Linked DNA regions of Candidatus Thiodictyon syntrophicum. The protein of the gene in region 1 interacts with the protein of each later gene in a pairwise test. Links are inferred from orthologs where the notes say so. Each region holds a gene or a part of one and is shown on either strand. Other genes may lie near its edges.

Evidence for each region.
Region 2: the proteins of ftsZ (region 1) and zapD interact in binary tests that used the Escherichia coli proteins (3 or more experiments, as listed by UniProt). The link is inferred for Candidatus Thiodictyon syntrophicum from one-to-one orthologs.
Region 3: the proteins of ftsZ (region 1) and rlmN interact in binary tests that used the Escherichia coli proteins (3 or more experiments, as listed by UniProt). The link is inferred for Candidatus Thiodictyon syntrophicum from one-to-one orthologs.

Annotation. Positions count from the first base shown.
Region 1 is NZ_CP020370.1:822,974-826,847, forward strand. The notes cover bases 750-3,588. They hold ftsZ (cell division protein FtsZ), read left to right. Parts: upstream 750-1,503; coding sequence 1,504-2,673; downstream 2,674-3,588. Other genes in these bases: ftsA (cell division protein FtsA), read left to right, coding at 750-1,341; lpxC (UDP-3-O-acyl-N-acetylglucosamine deacetylase), read left to right, coding at 3,005-3,588. In the rest of the region: THSYN_RS03575 (cell division protein FtsQ/DivIB), read left to right, coding at 1-62; more of ftsA, read left to right, coding at 106-749; more of lpxC, read left to right, coding at 3,589-3,874. UniProt on the Escherichia coli protein: Essential cell division protein that forms a contractile ring structure (Z ring) at the future cell division site. The regulation of the ring assembly controls the timing and the location of cell division.
Region 2 is NZ_CP020370.1:4,014,158-4,018,039, forward strand. The notes cover bases 394-3,240. They hold zapD (cell division protein ZapD), read left to right. Parts: upstream 394-1,356; coding sequence 1,357-2,124; downstream 2,125-3,240. Other genes in these bases: THSYN_RS16855 (bifunctional diguanylate cyclase/phosphodiesterase), read left to right, coding at 394-982; yacG (DNA gyrase inhibitor YacG), read left to right, coding at 2,133-2,357; THSYN_RS16870 (undecaprenyl-diphosphate phosphatase), read left to right, coding at 2,504-3,240. Also shown: more of THSYN_RS16855, read left to right, coding at 1-393; more of THSYN_RS16870, read left to right, coding at 3,241-3,328; THSYN_RS16875 (formylglycine-generating enzyme family protein), read left to right, coding at 3,661-3,882. UniProt on the Escherichia coli protein: Cell division factor that enhances FtsZ-ring assembly. Directly interacts with FtsZ and promotes bundling of FtsZ protofilaments, with a reduction in FtsZ GTPase activity.
Region 3 is NZ_CP020370.1:1,763,047-1,767,042, forward strand. Bases 258-3,218 are described here. They hold rlmN (dual-specificity RNA methyltransferase RlmN), read right to left. Parts: upstream 2,328-3,218; coding sequence 1,188-2,327; downstream 258-1,187. Other genes in these bases: THSYN_RS07630 (RodZ domain-containing protein), read right to left, coding at 258-352; pilW (type IV pilus biogenesis/stability protein PilW), read right to left, coding at 349-1,191; ndk (nucleoside-diphosphate kinase), read right to left, coding at 2,358-2,786; THSYN_RS07650 (acetyltransferase), read left to right, coding at 3,066-3,218. In the rest of the region: more of THSYN_RS07630, read right to left, coding at 1-257; more of THSYN_RS07650, read left to right, coding at 3,219-3,996.

The DNA.
Region 1 (3,874 bases):
CGCCGGCACCGGTGCGCGCATCGGGGCGTGCACTGACTCAGGCGGTCCCGGGGCGACCCTAGGCGAAACGGCAAGAGCGAACAGGCAAACGGGGGGAGAAACGGAATGGCACGACGCAACGACAAAAATCTATTGGTGGGGCTGGACATCGGCACCTCGAAGATCGCCTGTCTGGTGGGCGAACTGAAAGACGATGACCAGATCGAGATCATCGGCATCGGCACCAGCCCCTCGCGCGGCCTGAAGAAGGGCGTGGTGGTGGACATCGAGTCCACGGTCACCTCCATCCAGCGGGCGGTCGAGGCGGCGGAAGCGATGGCCGGGTGCGACATCCACTCGGTTCACGCGGGGATCGCCGGCAACCATATCAGCAGCCGTCCTTCCAACGGCAGTACCCCCATCAAGGAGCGCGAGGTCAATCAGGCCGACGTGGACCGGGTACTCGACAACGCCCGGGCGGTTGCGATCCCGGCGGACCAGCAAATGCTCCACCTGGTCCCCCAGGAATTCATCATCGACGGCCAGGAGGGTATCCGCCAGCCGATCGGGATGTGCGGGGTACGGCTGGAGGCGCGGGTGCTCATCGTCACGGGCGCGGTGAGCGCGGCCCAGAACATCCGCAAGTGCATCGGCCGCTGTGGGCTGGAGGTGGACTACCTGATGCCCGCGCCGCTGAGCGCCTCTTATTCGGTCTTGGGCGAGGACGAGCAGGAGCTGGGCGTCTGCCTGGTCGACATCGGCGGCGGTACCACCGATATCGCGGTCTTCGCCGACGGGGCCATCCGCCACACGGCGGTGATCCCGATCGCCGGCGATCAGGTCACCAACGACATCGCCTTGGCCCTGCGCACCCCTACTCAGCACGCCGAACAGATCAAGATTCAGCACGCCTGCGCCCTGACGCAGCTCGCCGGCGGCGCCGACAACATCGAGGTCCCCAGCATCGGGGATCGCCCGCTGCGCCGACTGTCGCGCCAGACGCTGGCCGAGGTGGTGGGGCCGCGCTATGAGGAACTGCTCGATCTGGTGCGTAAGGACCTGGATCGCAGCGGATTCAAAGAGCTGGTGGCCGGGGGCGTCGTGCTCACCGGCGGTAGCGCGAAGATGCAGGGCTTGATCGAACTGGCGGAGGAGGTGTTCCACATGCCGGTGCGCCTGGGCGTTCCCCGGTATGTCATCGGCATGGACGAGGTCATGCGCGATCCGGTCTACGCCACCGGCGTCGGGCTCTTGATCTACGCCGGTCAGAACCGTTTTGCCAAGCGTCCTGAACTCACTGCCGGGCGGGGACTCAAGGGCCTCGTGTCACGGACGCGCAGTTGGTTCCAGGGCAACTTCTAGCGAGGCAGAATTCGCGATCCCCTCGGGGATCGATGGGGCCGCAGCCTGCGGCCCCGCGGCATGGGATCGCAGGGTCCGTGCCGTGTCGGGGGGCGGTCCCACCATGGGGCCGTGCGGGGTTTCAGGTTTTCAATCCATAAACAGGTCGGGGGAGAGAGTGCAATGTTTGAAATGATGGATACCCATAGCCAGTCCGCCGTCATCAAGGTGATCGGGGTCGGCGGCGGCGGCGGCAACGCGGTCAATCACATGGTCGACTCCACCATTGAGGGGGTGGACTTCATCTGCGCCAACACCGATGCCCAGGCGCTCAAAGGGTCGCGGGTCAAGACCATCCTGCAACTGGGCTCCGGGATTACCAAGGGCCTGGGTGCGGGTGCCAACCCGGAGGTGGGCAAGCAGGCGGCGCTGGAGGATCGCGAGCGCATCGCCGAGGCCTTGGCCGGGGCGGACATGGTGTTCATCACCGCCGGGATGGGCGGCGGTACCGGCACCGGTGCCGCCCCGGTGGTCGCGGAGGTGGCCAAGGAGTTGGGAATCCTCACGGTCGCGGTGGTGACCAAGCCCTTCCCGTTCGAGGGCAGCAAGCGGCGACGCATCGCCGATGACGGCATTGCCGAGTTGGCCAAGCATGTGGACTCGTTGATCACGATCCCGAACGAGAAGCTGCTGGCGGTGCTCGGCAAGGACATGACCCTGCTCGGGGCCTTCAAGTCGGCGAACGATATTTTGTTGAATGCCACCCGCGGCATCGCCGAGCTGATTACCCGTCCGGGTCTGATCAACGTCGACTTCGCCGACGTGAAGACCGTGATGTCGGAGATGGGGGTCGCCATGATGGGTACCGGGGCCGCCGTCGGCCTCGACCGGGCGCGGGAAGCGGCGGAGGCCGCCATTCGCTGCCCCCTGTTGGAGGATATCGATCTCGCCGGGGCCAAGGGTATCCTGGTCAACATCACCGCGGGCAGCAGCCTGACCATGGGCGAGTTCGACGAGGTCGGCAACACGGTCCGGGATTTCGCCGACGATGACGCCACCGTGGTGCTGGGGACCGTCATCGACCCGGACTTGGAGGATGAACTGCGGGTCACGGTCGTGGCTACCGGCCTGGGGGCGCGCCGAATCTCCCTGACGATGCGTCCGAACCCGGAGGAGCCGCTGATGCGACTGGTCCCGGCGGACGGCGAGTCCGGCCCCGACTATGGGGAGATCGGGCGTCGCCCCGCCATCTACCGCAAGGCGGCAACCGCCGGCGGGAACACCGCCGAGGCGGTGGACAACGATCTCGACTATCTGGACATCCCCGCCTTCCTGCGCCGTCAGGCCGATTGATCGCGGGCGCCATCCGCGGGACCAGGGAGGGTCCCGGCGCCGGACGCGGTGGTTGGCCGCCAGGGGACGGCGCGGCGTGATTCCTAAATAGAGATTATTGGTCCGCAAGGACGCGACCAACAGCGCGGCGCTAGGGAAATCCCTTTAGATATATACTAAGTAAAAACAATACGATATAGATTTCTTGCGCATAGGACTTGATAAAGTTTCGGGAAAACCCTAAGCTTCTACCAAAGCCCGGAATCGTTCGGGCGTCACGCGGCTTTTGCCTTGGTGTCGATGGTCGGCGCCGCGGCTGACCGCTGCGGTCTGGGACTAGGGAGCCCGAATGATGGTCAAGCAACGTACACTAAAGAACGTGATCCGCGCCACCGGCGTCGGCCTTCATACCGGCGACAAGGTGTACCTCACGCTGCGCCCGGCGGCCCCCGACACCGGCATCATCTTCCGGCGGGTGGACCTGGAGCAACCGGTCGAGATTCGCGCCTGCCCGCACAACGTGGGCGATACGCGGCTCTCCACCACCCTGGTCAACGGCGAGGTGCGGGTGTCCACGGTGGAACACCTGCTGTCGGCCTTCGCCGGTCTTGGGATCGACAACGCCTATGTGGACGTGAGCGCCCCGGAGGTGCCGATCATGGACGGCAGCGCCGGACCCTTCGTCTTCCTGATCCAGTCCGCCGGGGTCGAAGAGCAGAACCGCCCCAAACGCTTCATCCGTATCAAGCGCCCGGTCGAGGTGCGCGACGGCGACAAGTACGCCCGGTTCGAGCCCTACGACGGTTTCAGCGTGGAGTTCTCCATCGATTTCGACCACCCGGCCTTTCACGACCGGGCCAAGCGGGCCAGCATGGACTTCTCCACCTCCTCCTTCGTTAAAGAGGTCAGTCGCGCCCGCACCTTCGGCTTCCTGCGCGAGATCGAAGCCCTGCGGCAACAGGGCTTGGCCTTGGGCGGCAGCCTTGACAACGCCGTGGTGGTGGACGAATTCCGGGTGCTGAACGAGGAAGGCCTGCGCTATGAGGACGAGTTCGTCAAGCACAAGATCCTGGATGCGATCGGCGACCTCTACCTCCTGGGCCATACCCTGATCGGTGCCTTCAAGGGCCACAAGTCGGGGCATTCGCTCAACAACCAGCTGTTACGCGCCCTGGTCGCAGACCAGACGGCCTGGGAGGAGGCGGTGTTCGAGGACGCCACG
Region 2 (3,882 bases), 3.2 Mb from region 1 along the record:
GACCGGCGCCAGCATCGGCATCGCCCACACCGGCCCCGACTACCGCAGCGCCGACGAGGTCCTGCGCGATGCGGATATCGCCATGTACCAGGCCAAGGACCAGGGCAAGGGGCGCTTCCAGGTCTTCGACCACGGCATGCGCGAGCGCATCGTCAACCGCCTGGAGATGGAAAAGGCCCTGGGGCACGCCCTGAGCACCGATCAACTGACCCTGGTCTATCAGCCGATCGTCTCCATGGAAGGCTATCGGCTGGAGGGGTTCGAGGCCCTGGCGCGCTGGGTCCACCCCCGCTTGGGCCCGGTCCCCCCGGACCAGTTCGTCACCATGGCGGAGGAGAGCAACCTCATCATCCCCCTGGGTCGCTGGGCCTTCAGTAAGGTCTGTCGACGGCTGCGCGCCTGGCAGTCACTGATCGCGCCGGGCGCACCACTGCGCATCGCGGTGAACTTCTCGCCCCGCCAACTCTTCGACGAGGACCTGATCGACGCCATCCCGCGCATCCTGGACGATCACGGGGTGAGCGGCGAGCGCCTGGTCATCGAGGTCACCGAGACCGCCATCCTGGATGAGACCCAGGCCGCCGCCCGGGTCCTGGAGCGCCTGCGCGCACTGGGGATCCGGGTGCACCTGGACGACTTCGGCACCGGCTACTCCTCCCTGAGCCACCTGGCGGGACTGCCCATCGACGCGATCAAGATCGACCGCTCCTTCGTCAGCGAGATCGAGACCAGCGAGCGCAAGCGGGTTATGCTGCACGGGATCATCCTGCTTGCCCATCAGCTCGGCATCGCGACCATCGCCGAGGGGGTGGAGACCGCGGGCCAGGCCGGCATCCTGCTGGCCGAGGGCTGCGACTATTGCCAGGGCTACCTCGTGTCCTACCCGCTCACCGCCGCGGACGCCGCCGGGCTCTTGAGCGCCCGGGGCGAGGCGGGGGGCACCCTCACCGGGTTGGGCATGGTGCCCGCGGTCGGGGGCTGAGGAACGAACGGCAAGGTTGCGGGGTTGGCGCCGCGGCGTTACCGCGACAGTCGCGCAGCGGCGCTGTGGGAGCGACTTGCGCCGCGACGGGCCGCGCGGGGAACGCGATTTCTCTTGGTTATGTCGGCAACCGCCGTCGGCTAAAGCCTCGACCTCCGGTTGCGGACGGACCGCTACCGGCCGCAACGATGATCGAGGCCGAGCGGGACCGTCCCGGCGGCTGGTGCGCGCCGACCGGTCGCCCGACCCGCGAGGGGATTTACCGGGACGCCTTAAACCGGGAGAATCCGACCCTCAGGTTCCCGGGGCGGGGGGTGCAATGGCAGCCCCGGCCGGGTCGAGTCCGTCCCCAGCCTTCAGCCCGAGACCTCACCGTGGCCCCACTGACCGTCTTCGAGCACCCCTTGAACGAACGCGTCCGGACCTTCCTGCGTCTGGAACACCTGTTCGAGAAGGTGGACTACTTCATGCCCCAGTACGACCCCTGGGCAACCCGGGTGGCGGTGGAGGCGCTGATCGACATCACCGCCGTCACCGCGCGCTCGGATCTCAGGACCGAGATCGCCAAGGAACTGGACCGCAACCTCGCCGCCGTGGAGCGGATCGCGAGTCAGCCGGGGGTGGACCCCAACGCCCTGGAGCGGGTCTTGAAGGACCTGGAGGGGGCGCTCGCGGGCATCGTCTCGCTCACCAGCCCGATCGGCCAGACCGCACGGGAGGATGAGTTCCTCAAGGGCGTGGCCCAGCGCAGCACCATCCCCGGCGGCGCCTGCTCCTTCGACCTGCCCCAGTATCACCACTGGCTGGTCCAGTCCCCGGAGCGGCGCCAGTCGCGCCTGGACCACTGGTTGCAGGACCTGCGGCCGGCGGACGCGGCCATCCGGCTCATGCTGTCGCTCGCGCGCAGCAGCGCCACGCCGCGCCAGGTGACGGCCGTCGGGGGCTTTTTCCAAGAGGCGCTGGACCTTCAGGCGCCGGCCCAGATGGTGCGCGTGGCCCTGCCGGGGGGCAGCAGCCGCTACCCCGAGATCAGCGGGCACAAGAACCGTTTCAGCATCCGCTTCATGACCATCGAGCCGCGCCTGCGACCGACCCCGACCCCGGACGATGTCGAGTTCCGTCTCACCTGCTGCGTCTTTTGAGAGACTCTATGCCAGCCCCCACGCCCGCCCCTACGCCCACCCAGGTCCCCTGCCCCCATTGCGGACGCCCCGTCGAGTGGTCGGCCGCGTCGCCGTTTCGGCCCTTTTGCTGCAAGCGCTGCAAGCTGATCGACCTGGGCGATTGGTTGGCCGAAAACCACCGCATTCCGGACGCCGGCGAGCCCTTGGAGGAGGATCAGCCGCCCGCGGATCAGGTCTGGCCGACGCATTGAACCGCGGTCGCCGTGCGGGCGTAATCGGTCCGCATAGCGGACCCTACGGGGCGGCCCCGTAGGGTCCGCTGTGCGGACCAATGCCGTGCGGACCAGCCGGCTTTCCAGAAAACACCAACCCATCGCGCACCTTTAAGGAACTGCCCATGACCGACCTGCCCCTGCTGGTGAAGGCCTTGATCCTCGGCATCGTCGAGGGACTCACCGAGTTTCTCCCGATCTCCTCCACCGGTCACATGATCATCGTCGGCGACCTGCTCGACTACACCAATGAGCAGAGCAAGGTGTTCGAGATCGTGATCCAGTTCGCCGCCATCCTCGCGGTTTGCTGGCTCTATCGCGAACGCATCCTGCAGGTGGCCGCGGGCATGTGGCGACCGGGCCCGCAGCAGCGTTTCGCACTCAACATCCTGGTCGCCTTCATGCCGGCGGCGGTGCTCGGATTCCTGCTCCACGGGGTCATCAAGGAGTATCTCTTCAACCCGCTCAGCGTCGCCGCCGCACTGATCGTCGGCGGCCTGGTGATCCTCTGGGTGGAGCGCCGCAACCTCCCGGAAGGCTGCGCCTCAGTGGATGACATCACCTGGCAGACGGCCCTGAAGGTGGGCTTTGCACAGGCGGTGGCGATGTTCCCCGGGGTCTCGCGCGCCGGCGCCACCATCATCGGCGGGATGCTCTTCGGCCTGTCGCGCAAGACCGCGACCGAGTTGTCGTTCTTTCTCGCCATCCCCACTATGACCGCCGCCACGGTGCTCGACATCTATAAGGCGCGCGACATTCTTTCATTCGACGACGCCCCCGTCTTCGCCGTCGGCTTCGTCTCCTCATTCATCTTCGCCATGCTCGCCATCAAGGGCCTGCTGCGCTATATCTCCCACCACAACTTCAATGCCTTCGCCTGGTACCGCATCGTCTTCGGCCTGATCGTGCTCGGCACCGCCTATACCGGGCTGGTCGACTGGCACGCCTGATGCCGTGACAGGCCGGCGTCGTGCAGTGACCACGCACACGCCGCTCAACTTGTCGGCACCGCGCCCCGGGGCATACTGCCGACGATGGCGCGGCGCCTGCCCTCGCCCCATCGCCTGCCGGGTTGACGGGGGCGCCGGGGGCGGTTTCACATCGCCCATGAGCGCGGTCCCACCGGTCCGCGATAGGGTCCGCTGTGCGGACCGACGGCCTCGCAGTTATGGGTGATGACCAGCATCGACGTCCAACTGCGCAATGTCGAGCCCGAGCGCAGCGCCGCACTCACGGCCGGGGTCCGGCTCAACCTGAGTAGAATCGAGGGGGAGATCACGGCATGAACCAGCAACCGGGAACGACACCGCCCATGGAACCTATAGTCCGCGACACCCTGCGTCAACTGATCGTGCGCTACGGCCATAGCCTCTGCGACGACCCGTGCCGCTGCGAGGCGATGCTGCGCGACCTGTGCGGGCAGCACAAGCGCGAGGTCTTCATCCTCGTCAGCGCCCTGAGACAGCGAGTCGCGGCTGATCTGCTCGGCGGCAGCGGCGGGTTG
Region 3 (3,996 bases), 940 kb from region 1 along the record:
CCAGGATGTGACTGCTGCCGATCTCCTGCCGGGGCAGGGGACTGACCCGCAAGCCGACCGGCTCCGGGTCGGGATGGGCCGTGCGAAAGGCGGCAATCAGCGGCTCCGCGTCCAGGCCCAGCAGGCGTGCGTAGTTACGCAGGTAGCCGGTGACGAACACCGGCCCCGGTAGGTCCTGATAGCGGTCCTGTTCCAAGGCCTCGACCGTTGCGACCCGTAGATGGAGTTGGGCGGCGATGCGTTCGATCTCGATCCCGCGGGACTGGCGCTGCACGCGCAGGCGGCGCCCGGGGTTTTCGGAAAACTCGACGACATTTTGATCGTCCGAACTGACGGCTTGAATTGGATTCATCGCGAAGGGCTCATTGGAGGTCCCGAAGATGGGGCGCTAGCGGCTGCGCTCTCGGACGGAAACTGGTCGCGCAAGACCTGTTCGTAGGTCTCGGCGCCTTTGACATTGCCCAGCTTGCGCTCGGTCTTGATCGCCAACTGCAAGGCCTGGTAGGTGTCGGCGTTGGCGGTGAACACGCCCCTGAGGTAGTCGTCCAGGTAACGACGCAGGTAGGCCCTGGCCGCCTTGGCATCGTTGCGGTTCAACTCGATGGCGGCCAGCATGTACAAGGCCGGGCCGTACCTGGGGTTGGCGGTCAGGGCGCGCTGGTAGAAGGTCTCGGCCGCCGCGGCGTCACCGGCACTCATGGCGCAATTGCCGGCGTTGGTCAGCGAAAACCAGGGCGTCTTGTAAAGCGGGTTGGCGAGCGCCTTTGCGTACTGGGCCTGCGCCTCGGGATAGCGCCGCAGGGTGCAGAAAAAGCTGCCATAGGCGTCCAGCAATTCGGGGCTGCGGGGGGTGAGTTCCAGGGCGCGCTTGAAGTTTTCTTCGGCGAGCGGGGTTTCACCGATCTTCTGATAGATCAGTGCCAGCATGTAATAGCCGCCGGAGTTGCGCTGGTCCGCGGCGATCGCCTTTTCCGCGTTTTTCAGCGCCGCTTCCGTCTGCCCCAGGCGGGAGTACTCCGCGGCGATCGCGATATAGAGGTCCGCCGGGCTGTTCTCGGTCGCGTTGGGTACGTCGATCGAGCTTGGCGTACCGCGGGCCTGGTGCCGGCTGCAGGACGCACTCGCCAGGCACAGGGCACAGAGGGCGAGGACCCGCACCAGGGCGGTCACCGGTATGGCCGTGTGGTTCATCGGGCGTGGCACCGCGGCGGTTCGCCGCCGGGGGGCGGGAGGGTGGGCAGACCGACCGTAACCGGGCGTTCGCCGCGGCGGGTGCGATCCTCCACCCGGCCGACCAGTTGCCCGCAGGCGGCGGCGATCTCGTCACCGCGCGTCTTGCGGGTGAAAACCAGCAGGCCGGAGCCCATCAGGCGTTGGCGAAAGGCCTCCAACTGCGCCGGGGGGGTGGTCTTGAAGCCGCTGTCGGGAAACGGGTTGAAGGGAATCAGGTTGAGCTTGGACGGGGTGCCCTCCAATAGTCGGATCAGCTGTTTGGCGTGCTGGAGACTGTCGTTGATGCCGTCGAGCATCACATATTCCCAGGTGATCTTGCGCCGTTGATCCCCGGCGAGATAGGCGCGGCAGGCCGGCAGCAGTTCCTCCAGCGGGTACTTGCGATTGATCGGCACCAATTGGTCGCGCAGGGCGTTGTTGGGCGCATGCAGCGATACGGCCAGGGCGACGTCGCTGACCTCCCGCAACCGATAGATATTGGGCACGATGCCGGAGGTGCTCAGGGTGACCCGGAACTTGGAGAGATTGTAGGCCAGGTCGTCCTGCATGACCGCCATGGCCTTGACCACCGCCTCGAAGTTCGCGAGCGGCTCGCCCATGCCCATCATCACCACGTTCGATGGCGCCACACCCAGTTGTCGTGTCGCATGCCAGACTTGGCCGACGATCTCGCCCACCCGCAGGTTGCGATTGAATCCCTGGCGGGCCGTGGCGCAGAAGGCGCAGTCCAGCGCGCACCCGACCTGGGAGGAGACGCAGAGGGTACTGCGCCCCTCCTCGGGGATGTACACCGTCTCGATGCGCTGCCCGTCATCCAGCTCCATCACCCACTTCAGGGTGCCGTCCGCGGACGGCCGGGAGTGGATGATGCGGGGCAGGCGCAGCAGCGCGTGGTCCGCCAGTGCGGCGCGCAGGCGTTTGGGCACGTCGGTCATCGCGTCATAGTCGATGACCCCATGCTTGTGGATCCACTTGAACAGATTACGCCCGTGGAAGGTCTTGAAGCCAAGCGCGGCCACCAGGGCCTCACAATCGGTGAGGTCCAGGTCCAGCAGGTTCGGCCCCGGGGCCTGGGCTTCTTGCGGATTATCCATCGCGGGTGCGCGGTCCGGTCCGGGTCGGGGTCAGCGGGTGCGCGGGCAGAGGCCTTCCGGGAAAAAGAATGCAATTTCCACCGCCGCCGTGTCCGGGGCGTCGGAGCCGTGCACTGCGTTCTCGGTAAAGGAGTCGGCGAAGTCCGCCCGGATGGTGCCCGGGGCGGCGTTGGCCGGGTTGGTGGCGCCCATGATGTCGCGGTTCTTCGCGACCGCGTCCTCACCCTCCAGGGCCTGGACCATGACCGGCCCGGAGGTCATGAAGTCCACCAGTTCCGCGAAGAACGGCCGGCCCTGATGCACGGCATAGAAGGCCGCGGCCTGCTCCTTGCTCAGGTGCACCATGCGCGCCGCGACGATGCGCAGTCCGGCCGCCTCGAAACGGCTCAGGATGGCGCCGATGGCGTCTTTGGCGACGGCGTTGGGCTTAATGATAGAGAGGGTGCGTTCGACTGGCATGGGGGCTCCGGATCAGGTGTTTGAGGGCGCGCCCGCGGCGATAATGGGGCAAGGTCCCGGGGTCGTCCCCGGCGCGGCGCAGTGGCCGCCGCCGGTGCGGGCCGGCGCAAAGCAAGTCGCGCAGTCTACCGGCAAGGGGGATGACCGGCAATGCCGGGTGTCTGCCGACGCGCCCGCGCCGGGCGTCCCGGGCGCGCGGCAGTGCCCGGCCGCGCGCCCGGTCGGGGGGCGCAAGTCCATCCGGCCCACGAGAAATTTAACCCGCAGTAGAGGTGAGTCATGGCCTATTTCGACGTCTTCAACGGGGACGCGGACGGTATCTGTGCGTTGCGGCAACTGCGGCTCGCGCACCCGCGCGAGGCCACCCTGGTAACCGGGGTCAAGCGCGACATTGCCCTTTTGGAGCGGGTCGAGGCCGGCCCCGGGGACCGGGTCACGGTGCTCGACATCGCGCTGGACAGCAACCGTGCGGCACTGACCCGGATATTGGCCGGGGGCGCCCGGGTGCGCTACTTCGACCACCATTTCCCCGGTGAGATCCCCACCCACCCCGGGCTTGATTGTCACATCGAAACCAGTCCGGACAAGGGTACGAGCCTGTTGGTCGATGAATTCGTCGGCGGGCGTTTTCGCGCCTGGGCGGTGGTGGGCACCTACGGCGACAATTTCGATGCCGCGGCGCACCGTGCGGCGGCCCCGCTCGGGCTTGCCGCGGCCGAGCTTGCGCTCCTGCGGGAACTGGGCATCTGCATCAATTACAATGGGTACGGCGCCGCCGTGGCCGATCTGCATTGCGCCCCGGATGAGCTGTATCGCCGCCTGTGTCGCTACGCGGACCCGTTGGCGTTCATCCGCGAGGACCCGACCTTCCAGCGCTTGAGCAGCGGCTACGCGGATGATCTGGCCCGCGCGCGGGGCACCGCGCCGACACTCATGCAGGCGCGCTACCGGCTGCACATCCTACCCGACGAACCCTGGGCGCGGCGCGTCAGCGGGGTCTTCGCCAACGCGCTTGCACAGGCCGCGCCGGAGTGTGCTCATGCCCTGCTGACGCGGCTGCCGCACGGCGGCTTCCTGGTGAGCGTGCGCGCCCCGCTGACCCGCCCCGCGGGTGCCGACCAACTATGCCGCCAATTCGCGACCGGGGGCGGACGCAAGGCGGCGGCCGGCATCAATCACCTGCCCGAAGCGGACTACGACCGCTTCGCAG